DNA from 3 places in the Pseudoalteromonas sp. SWXJZ94C genome. Region 2 is predicted to be linked to each of the others. Evidence: predicted binding sites of a transcription regulator. Region 2 holds the regulator's gene; each other region holds the start of a gene.
What was found. The regulator sigma-54, encoded in region 2, starts transcription at its own class of promoters, with help from an activator protein. The targets are predictions, from matches to a motif close to GTTGGCACGNNNNTNGNNT.
Positions count from the first base shown of each region.

Region 1: a site for sigma-54 is predicted at 1,246-1,264, ahead of I6F65_RS04540 (BON domain-containing protein). Genes of this name have one in related genera too.
Region 3: a site for sigma-54 is predicted at 1,612-1,630, ahead of fliS (flagellar export chaperone FliS). Genes of this name have one in related genera too.

Region 1 covers NZ_JADYXF010000007.1:79,499-82,785, forward strand. Annotated here, with positions in the region: gene I6F65_RS04530 (VOC family protein) at 1-226, shown strand, start outside; gene I6F65_RS04535 (LiaF domain-containing protein) at 319-981, opposite strand; gene I6F65_RS04540 (BON domain-containing protein) at 1,300-1,869, shown strand; gene I6F65_RS04545 (YqaE/Pmp3 family membrane protein) at 1,940-2,098, shown strand; gene I6F65_RS04550 (L-lactate permease) at 2,222-3,287, opposite strand, start outside.
Region 2 covers NZ_JADYXF010000045.1:11,320-14,606, forward strand. Annotated here, with positions in the region: gene rapZ (RNase adapter RapZ) at 1-100, opposite strand, end outside; gene ptsN (PTS IIA-like nitrogen regulatory protein PtsN) at 120-572, opposite strand; gene hpf (ribosome hibernation promoting factor) at 577-864, opposite strand; gene I6F65_RS17190 (RNA polymerase factor sigma-54) at 892-2,391, opposite strand; gene lptB (LPS export ABC transporter ATP-binding protein) at 2,461-3,186, opposite strand; gene lptA (lipopolysaccharide transport periplasmic protein LptA) at 3,183-3,287, opposite strand, start outside.
Region 3 covers NZ_JADYXF010000009.1:86,193-89,479, reverse strand. Annotated here, with positions in the region: gene fliD (flagellar filament capping protein FliD) at 1-688, shown strand, start outside; gene I6F65_RS05810 (hypothetical protein) at 783-1,097, opposite strand; gene fliS (flagellar export chaperone FliS) at 1,106-1,507, opposite strand; gene I6F65_RS05800 (sigma-54-dependent Fis family transcriptional regulator) at 1,939-3,287, shown strand, end outside.

The DNA.
Region 1 (3,287 bases), on a different contig from region 2:
TAGAGATTTATCAGGGCATCAAGTTGGCTTTGCGCACTTTGCCTACGTGACAAATAATTTAGATGCTACAGTACAGCGTTTACAAAAAGCCGATTTTAAAGTAGCTAAAAAAGGAAGTGAAAACCCATTTAGAAAAAACGTTTATTTTATTGACCCAGCGGGCTTCGAAATTGAATTTGTTGAATACTTAAGTGATATTCCAAGTGAGAGGAATAACGACTTATGACGCATATTAGTCGTGGATATTAAGACCGCAGCATGCGGTGCCTAATAAAGTAAATACGTGATTTATATTGTAGATATAATTTTTAACGCTAACTATTGATGCGTAGAACCACCACCTAGTTGTGCTTTTAGCTCATTAGCAAAGCTTATAAACTTTTCTTTTATAGTACGTTTTATTTTTACTTCAACCGATCCCATTACCGCTTTTCCTTCAATATGAATTGTTGGACCTTGGCGCTTGTTTAGTGAGACCGACTTATTTTCAAGGCTACTTAAAATGCAAAACATTTTAGAGACTACATTTACGTGCTCAGGTACGTAAATTTCATCACTGCCAAAAATACAGTTAACATGAATAGTTACGTTTTGATGAGCAAAAATGGCATCAGTAAAATCAAGTACAACCGATCCCATAAAGTTACTCAAATATATATTTTTTGGCACGACCCACTGACCGCTGCGCTCGTTAGAGCCTAAAATGCTGCGCAGCGTAAAGTCATCATCACTTGTTTGCTGCGCGCTGTAGTTTGGCGAAAACTGAGATTGTTTTTCAGCTTTATATTGTTGATCAGTATTAAGCGTTAAATCTTCAACCAGCATTAGTAGGGCTTTGTTGTTGGTTGCATCCATCGCATTATCTAAACGTCGTTCAAATGCATCAACAGAAATAACTCCATGGCTGTAATTATAAATTAATTGATCAATCACTTGTTCACGTACCTGTTCTATTGGACGATCTTCTAGTTTTACTGACATGGGGCATTCCTTATTATATTAACTATTGTTTATGTATAAGCAAGGCACGTACCAAATATAAAGCTTTAATTAATCAATTACTTAAGTTTTATGTATTAAAAATGTATTTGTTATATTAACGATAGATTAACCAAAACAGCAATTATCTAGCTATTTTCACTACTTGAGAAATTTTTACCGATAAGCCTGTAAATAATTACTCACAACGATCATAGTGTTTATGGTTATTATTTTTTAAGTTGTTGATATATATATTTAAATAAGGTTGGCGTGAAGTTCGCATTAGTTAAAGTGTCTTTAATCAAAAGGAGAAAGATTATGAAAACATTTAACAAATCTATTATCGCGGCTTTAGTTCTTGGTACTACGGCTATGAGTGCCCAAGCAAACAGCTGGGAAAACGAAAGTAAAGATGCTTGGATTGATGGTAAGGCAGAAACAGTGCTTCTTATGAACACTAATCTAAACAACTTTGACATTAACACTGATGTAAAAAATGGAAAGGTAGTACTTACAGGTAAAGTAAATAGCGAACTAGATAAAGAGCTTGCTGAAGAACTTGTACTTAGCCTAGACGGCGTAACCGACGTTGATAATAGCCTAACGGTTGTTAACAACATGGATGCGAAAAACACTGATAAAAGCATGATGAACGACAATGATGATAACGACCTAACCGACGCTAAAATCACAACAGTAATCACAACTCGCTTCTTATTTGACTCGGAAGTTGGCGGTACAGATATTGATGTAGATACCGACAACGGTGTAGTTACCCTAAATGGTTCTGTTAAGTCAGAAGCCGAAAAGCAGCTAGCAGTTAAAATTGCTAAAAATGCTGAAGATGTTCGTGACGTAGTAGATAAACTAGCTATCGTTGCTGAATAATTTTGCATTATGAAAACCCAGCACCGCTGGGTTTTTGCTTTTTAACACTTAACTTTACTGGAGTTTAATGATGGATATCATTCGTATCATCTTGTCTGTTTTACTACCGCCACTGGGTGTGTTTTTACAAGTTGGCTTAGGTTTACACTTTTGGCTAAATATTGTATTAACGCTGCTTGGTTATTTCCCCGGGTTAATACATGCAATTTATATTATTGCGAAAAAGTAATCCCACGCGGCTTGTTGTGTAGTCAATTAATTAAAGTGAGCTTTACCTAGCTGTACTTTAATTAATTGACTCACATAGAACACTATATTTTTAACCTTTAGTATTACTACTTAAATACAATATTTATAATGAGTGAGTAACAAGCGATAAAAGCATTACCCACACACACAAAAATGCAAGCATACCCAAGCTGTATTTAATTGATGCCCTAAGAATATCGCCTTCACGACCCGTAAGCCCCACTGCACCTGCTGCAATTGCAATAGATTGTGGCGAAATGACTTTAGCGACAGCTCCTCCCGCAGTATTTGCAGCGACTAATAATGTTGGATCGACACCTATTTTAGTTGCGGTAATCGATTGAAGCTGGGCAAATAAAGTATTGTTGTTAACAACAGAGCCGGTAATAAACACGCCAAACCAGCCAATAATCGGAGATAAAAGCGGAAACGCGATCCCAACAGCGGCCAGAGCGTTACCAATAGAGGCTGTTCCTCCCGAAAGGTTAGCAATATTCGCTAACGCAAGAATCAAAGCAATAAGCACAATTGATTGCCAAAGATCGCAGACAGTCTTACTGAATGTTTTTAGTACATCAGTTAGGTGTAATTGCTTAGTCGTAACAAAAATGATGATGATAGCAACAAGAATAGCAGTGCCAGTGGCGTTAATTGGTGTAAAAGCCCATGTTGCAGTACTTGCTTGGGTAGCACCACTTGAGACAATAACACCGGTAATTCCTGGTAGTGAAAATTTTAAAACGAGGGAGGACAATACACCTCCCTCCAAAAAAAGCGCTTTGAAAGCAGGAATGCTCCATACAAAAATTGCTGCGGTTAGAATATAAAATGGGCTCCATGCTACGAGTATTTTTTTAAAACTCTCTTTTACAGGAGTTGGCGCTGGGCTGTTATTCTCGCGGTAAATGTGTGAAGGTTTCCAAAAGCGACCTACAATAACAATCATTACCATAGCAAGGAGACCAGGAAGAATATCGGCAAGTTCAGGTCCAAGAAATATTAATAGAGAAGCTTGTGATACATTATATGTAACGCTCACGGCTAAGGTTATTGGCAGGGTTTCACGAAATCCACGCCATCCATCAAGAATCATCACCAAAATGAAAGGGGTTGCAAAAGAAACGAGTTGAAGTACTAATACCAAATCGAATGATAAATCAGCTAGGTTA
Region 2 (3,287 bases):
GTGGAATATTATCTACGCAATAATAACCTAAGTCTTCAACTACGCGTAAAGCTACCGATTTTCCAGAACCTGATCGGCCACTTATGATAATTAATTCCATTTAACACCTTTTTTATTAATTATGATTGATCAACAATAACTTGGTATAGCTCTGTATCTGATTTTGCACAGCGTAACTGCTTACAAAATTCTTTGTCGTTTAGTTTATCAGCAATGGTTGCTAGAGTCTTTAAGTGCTGTTGGTTATCACCATCTGGTACGATGAGTGCAACAAAAATATCTACAGGGCGGTTATCTATCGCATCAAAGTTAATAGGTGTTTCGCTAACAAGTACTAAAGCTAAAGGTTCTTCTACGCCACTCATTCGTCCGTGAGGGATTGCAATACCTTTACCAATGCCTGTACTACCTAGTTTTTCTCTGCTTAGTAAAGCACTAAGAATATCTTGTTGAGATAAGTAAGGAAGCTTGTTGTGAGCAAGTTCGCTAATAAACTCTAAAATTCTTTTTTTACTATTAAAAAGGACCGCAGCTTTGCTGCAGTCCTGACATATAAGTGAACTTAATTTCATAATATTAGTGTCGAGCAAGCTTCTCTTTGTGTTTGATAACTTGTCGATCGAGCTTGTCAATCAACGAGTCAATGGCGGCATACATATCTTGATGTTCAGTAGAGGCAAATAATTCTGCACCACTGACATGAATTGTTGCTTCTGCTTTTTGGTTTAATTTTTCTACATCGAGAATGACATGAACATTATTAATATGATCAGAGTGCCTTTCTAGCTTCGCAAATTTAGTGTTTACATAGTCTTTTAGTGAATCGGTTACTTCTACGTGACGACCAGTTAAGTTTAGTTGCATAAGCGTTACCCTCTTTGTTTTTGCGTCTTAAATCAGACTTTTTCGCTGATTTGACGGTGGAATAGCCAGAGATTCGCGGTACTTTGCGATCGTGCGTCTAGCTACTTTAATTCCCTGCTCAGCCAATATATCCGCTATCTTGCTATCACTCAATGGTTTTGCTGAGTTTTCTGCTGCGATTAATTTTCTAATCAGAGCGCGTATTGCCGTAGATGAACATTCGCCACCATTTTCGGTGCTTACATGGCTTGAGAAAAAGTATTTTAACTCAAATATTCCACGTGGCGTGTGCATATACTTTTGGGTTGTTACGCGAGAAATAGTCGACTCGTGCATTTCTACCATTTCAGCAACATCATTTAAAACCATTGGTTTCATGGCTTCTGGACCGTGTTCAAAAAAGCCTTGTTGTTGCTTAACAATACAATTTGTTACTTTTAACAATGTGTCGTTTCTGCTTTCTAGGCTTTTAATAAACCATTTTGCTTCTTGTAAGTGTGAGCGAATAAATTGGCTATCACCACTAGATTTAACGGTACGAGACATTGCAGCATATTGGCTGTTTACTCTTATTTTAGGCATGCTATCTGGGTTTAATTCTACAACCCAGCGACCTTTAATTTTTTTAACCGACACATCAGGAATAACATACTCAGACTCTTCTCTAACAATCGTATCAGCGGGTTTAGGGCTGAGAGTATGTATTAGTGTCATTACTTCTTTAAGCTCTTCTTCTTTGAGCTTAGTTTTTTTCATTAATGTACGATAGTCACGAGCAGCTAATAAATCAATATGCTCGGTTAAGATCATTTTTGTTTCATTAATGTAAGGTGTTTCTTTATCAAACTGGTTAAGCTGAATACACAAGCACTCTTGTAAACTACGTGCAGCAATACCGACCGGATCAAACAGTTGGATACGCTTTAAAACGGCTTCAATTTCGTCAAGTTCGACTTCGTTATCATCTTCGTTTTCTTGATTGAAGCTCTCTAAAATTTCTTCACAGCTAAGTGTTAAAATACCAGAATCATCTACGGCTTCAACAATAGCGATTGCAATAGCTTCATCAGTAGGGCTAAAAGGCGTTAATTGTAACTGCCACATTAGGTACTCATGAAGTGTTTCGGTTGAAGCACCTTGGTATATTGACTCGTCCTCAGGCATTGGTCCTGATGACGATGCAGGCGCAGCACTCATGTACTCATCCCAGCTAACATCCATAGCCATGTCGTCACTTACTGTATCTTTAGCAAGTGCTTCACCACTATCTTGTTCGTATTCGCTAGGAGCATCATCTGCAGATGCGCTAACAGTAACGTCATCGTTATCAGCTTTTTGCTCATTTTTGCCAGCAGAATCTTCTGCGTAGTCGTTTTCTTCAACTTCTAGCAGCGGGTTGCTATCAAGAGCTTCTTGTATTTCTTGCTGGAGATCCAATGTACTGAGTTGCAACAAACGAATTGCTTGTTGCAGCTGTGGTGTCATTGTAAGTTGCTGGCCCATGCGCAGCTGTAATGATTGCCTCATTTATCTCTAACAATCCTTTTATGTTGTTATAATTAATACTAGCAGATGCTCAAAGACATGGCGTTAATGTTACAGCCTAAATTGCTCGCCTAAGTAAACATCGCGTACTGTTTTATCGTTTAATACGTGTTCAGGAGTGCCAGATGCAATTAGCTCCCCATGAGAAACAATGTAGGCTTTTTCACAAACATCAAGGGTTTCTCTTACGTTATGATCGGTAATTAATACACCAATCCCACGGTTTTTAAGATGTTCTATTATTTTCTTAATATCTAATACTGAAATTGGGTCTACACCAGCAAAAGGTTCATCTAGCAATATAAACTTAGGATCGGCGGCAAGTGCACGTGCTATTTCTACACGGCGACGTTCACCACCGGATAAAGCCATACCTTGGCTATCACGAATATGCTGAATGCTAAATTCATCCAATAGATTATTTAATGTGTCTTCTCGAGCTTGTTTATTTAACGATTTACGCGTTTCTAAAATAGCCATTAAGTTTTGGTAAACAGTCAGTTTTCTAAATATTGACGATTCTTGTGGTAAATACCCTATCCCTAATCTAGCACGACTATGCATAGGTAAAAGAGTAATATCGTTATCATCGATGGATATTTTACCTTTGTCGCTAGGTACAAGTCCTACAATCATATAAAACGTTGTAGTTTTACCTGCACCATTAGGTCCAAGTAAACCAACAATACTGCCAGCCTTAACCTCAAGACCTACATTTTTAACAACTTCACGACCTTTATAGCTTTTTGCTAACAGCTCTGCTTTTAATGTGCTCATGGTTGACCTTTATCGCTTTTTTTACTTTTTGTAGCTTCAATAGGCACTAAAATAGTATGAACGCGATCGGTAGAGTTTTCGTCTTTTTCAGCACTAATAAG
Region 3 (3,287 bases), on a different contig from region 2:
CAATGAATTTACTAATGTGATTGATGGCGTGGATATTACCGCTAAAAAGTTGCATGCCACTGACGACGACTTAAGTGACATATCGGTTACCGAAAACAATAATAACATAGAAGCCGGTTTAAATAGCTTTATTACAAGTTACAACGAGCTGTTAGAGCTTAGTAATAGCCTGGGTTCATCAGGTGAAGGCGGTGCTGGAGTCATGGCTGGGGATTCACTACTTCGTGGTGTTATGTCAAAGCTGCGTAGTGAAATAACAAATCCCGTTGATTTAGGTGATGGTAACTCATTATCGCTTTCGCAATTAGGTGTCGAAACAGACCGCTACGGTGTTTTAACGCTAAATACAGAAACACTCAATGAAAAAATAGCAACGGATGTAGATTTAGTTCAGCAGTTTTTTGTAGGTGACGACGATGATGGTTTTGCACAATCGTTTGACGAAAAGTTAAGCTTTTATACAGACTCAGACGGTATTATTCAAAACCGCATAGATAGCAAAACAAACCAACTTGACGACATAGATGACCAGCGTTTAAGTCTTGCCAGTAAAATGGAGTCGCTATCGTCTCGACTATACGCGCAATATAACGCGATGGATTTATTAGTAGCGAGCCTTAATAACACCAGTAGTTATGTTCAAGCTCAGCTGGAAAATATGCCTGGGGTTGTACGAGATAACTCTTAATATATAAATAGCATATAGTTTTAATAGCTAAACCAAAACATAAAAAAACCGTTATTTATAACGGTTTTTTTATGTTTACTGTTTGAGGTGATTTTTAATTGGCTGCTTTATAAGCCTTAATTGCCTTGCCAGATTTTTTTTGTTTAATAATGGCTTTAGATGACTCGTTTTTAGCGCTATTTGCTTTTACTAAAATAGTATTTATACGCAGCTGAATTAATTCTAATTGCTCTGCGCTTGGACCTTCGCTGCTTTCGCACCATTGCTTTAGTTTAGCATTTAAAGTGTCTAAAAAAGGCTGAGCTTCGCCTGCATTATCATCATTTACTAACACTTCAATGTTACTAAGCAACGTTTGTATGAGCTCAAAGTTGTTCGTTAGTGGCTGCGAAGATGTTGGCGAGTTCATAATTTACATTAAACCGCAGGGCTGCGTTGATCTAGCGGAATGTTATTCCAACCTTCTTTAATTTCTTTAACAATACTTGATACTTCAATAATTGCTTCAATATCGTTGTGTAGGTTAGCTTGCGTTAAACGGCGTTGGCAGTAATCGTAAAGTGCCAATAAATTGTTAGAAATACTAGGGTCTTGTTCTACTTCTAAATTAAGTGCGTCTTGCAGTGCACCAAATAATAAAACACAGGCCGAAATGTTCTCGCCTTTTTTTGCGATCTCTTTGCGCTCTATAAACCCTTTAGTTGCGGCTAAACGACCAATAATATTACTAAAAATTAGGTTTATTTGTTCGTAAGGTGTCATTTCGGCAATACTACTTGCACGAACTTGACTGTATTTTTTTAATGAAGCATGAGCCATGAGAAAATCCTAGATTTGAACGATAAAAATTATGTAAAAACTAATATAAAAACTTATATAAAAAAACAGTACAAAAAATCTGTATAAAAGCTTATTCAATAATGTAGCAATATTAGTGCCAAGCATTTATGACTTATTTGTTTACTTAGTTATTTATCGGCACAATCGCTTTGTACTTAAGCTAATATTAGACATTATTTACTAATAATGTCAGCTTTACTTAAATATTAAAAAAACCATTAAAATAAAGTAACTTTAATGTTAGTTAAATAATTAGTACTTAATGATTAATTCTTAAGTACCACTATTTAACTAGTCCGTCTGTTTTTTGGCGTTCATGTCAAAAAACTGCCGCTATCGCTTGCATCCATACAGAACTGGCTTACAATTTAGCTAATTAATTAAATTAGTGAAAGTACGGCTCGCTAACTATGATCTTGATTTTAGATAATAATAACAATCGCGCAATAGGTTTAAATGCATCACTCACTTTTATTGGTGAAGCAGTACAACTATTAAACGAAACAAACTTTGAACAAGAGTGTAAAAAGTATCAACAGAAAGAATGCATTGTAATTTTAGGTGCATTGCAGTCGCTTGATCACGAAAGTTTAATTAAGTGCCATCCTACATTACCATTTTTGTTAATAGGTGAAACGCTTAAACCACTACTAAGCATTGCTAATGTTGTAGGGCTTATTTGTGAGCCGTTTAATCATGATGTAACAACACAGTTACTCCACGACTGCCAGCAGTATCAACGAATGCTTCCTAGCGAGCATAAACATTCTAAACCCCATAAAACCTTTGACGGACTTGTTGGTGAAACAGACGCCGTAAAAGATGTTCGCTTTTTAATTGAGCAGGTAGCAAAAACCGATGCCAATGTTTTAATTTTAGGTGAATCGGGCACTGGTAAAGAAGTGGTTGCGCGCAATGTGCATTTACTTTCAAAAAGAATTAATGGACCGTTTGTGCCTGTTAACTGTGGTGCTATTCCGGCAGAGCTTTTAGAAAGTGAATTATTTGGTCACGAAAAAGGTGCGTTTACAGGCGCTATATCGGCTCGTAAAGGGCGATTTGAACTTGCTCAAGGCGGCACACTGTTTTTAGATGAAATAGGTGATATGCCACTGCAAATGCAAGTTAAGTTGCTGCGAGTATTGCAAGAGCGAAGCTATGAACGTGTTGGCGGTACTAAAGCGATTCAGGCTGATGTACGTGTTATTGCTGCAACGCATCGAAATCTCGAAACCATGATTGAAGAGGGCAGTTTTAGGGAGGATTTATATTATCGTTTAAATGTATTTCCTATTGAAAACCCATCACTTAGCGAACGCGCTGATGACATCCCGCTGTTATTAAAAGAGCTAATGCGCCGTGTTAACGACCAAACAGGGTCTACAGCTAAATTTACTGAACGCGCAGTTGAGAGCTTAAAAGAGCATGCGTGGCCAGGGAATATTCGTGAACTTGCTAATTTAGTGGAGCGTATGGTTATTATGTTTCCTGAAAAAGTGGTCGATATTCCTGATTTACCAAATAAATATCGTTATATTGAGGTTGAGGCATACGAGCCTGAATACCCCGAAGAGTTAATGGAAAAAGATGCCTTTAACGACATATTTAGCACCGGCTTTAGTGATTACGACGATGAGCCTGAGGCTGAATTTAATCAAACAGGTAGTGGATTATTACCAAATGATGGTATTGAGCTTAAAGATTACCTAGCTGAGCTTGAAATTAGTTTAATAACGCAAGCGTTAGAACGTTATGATTA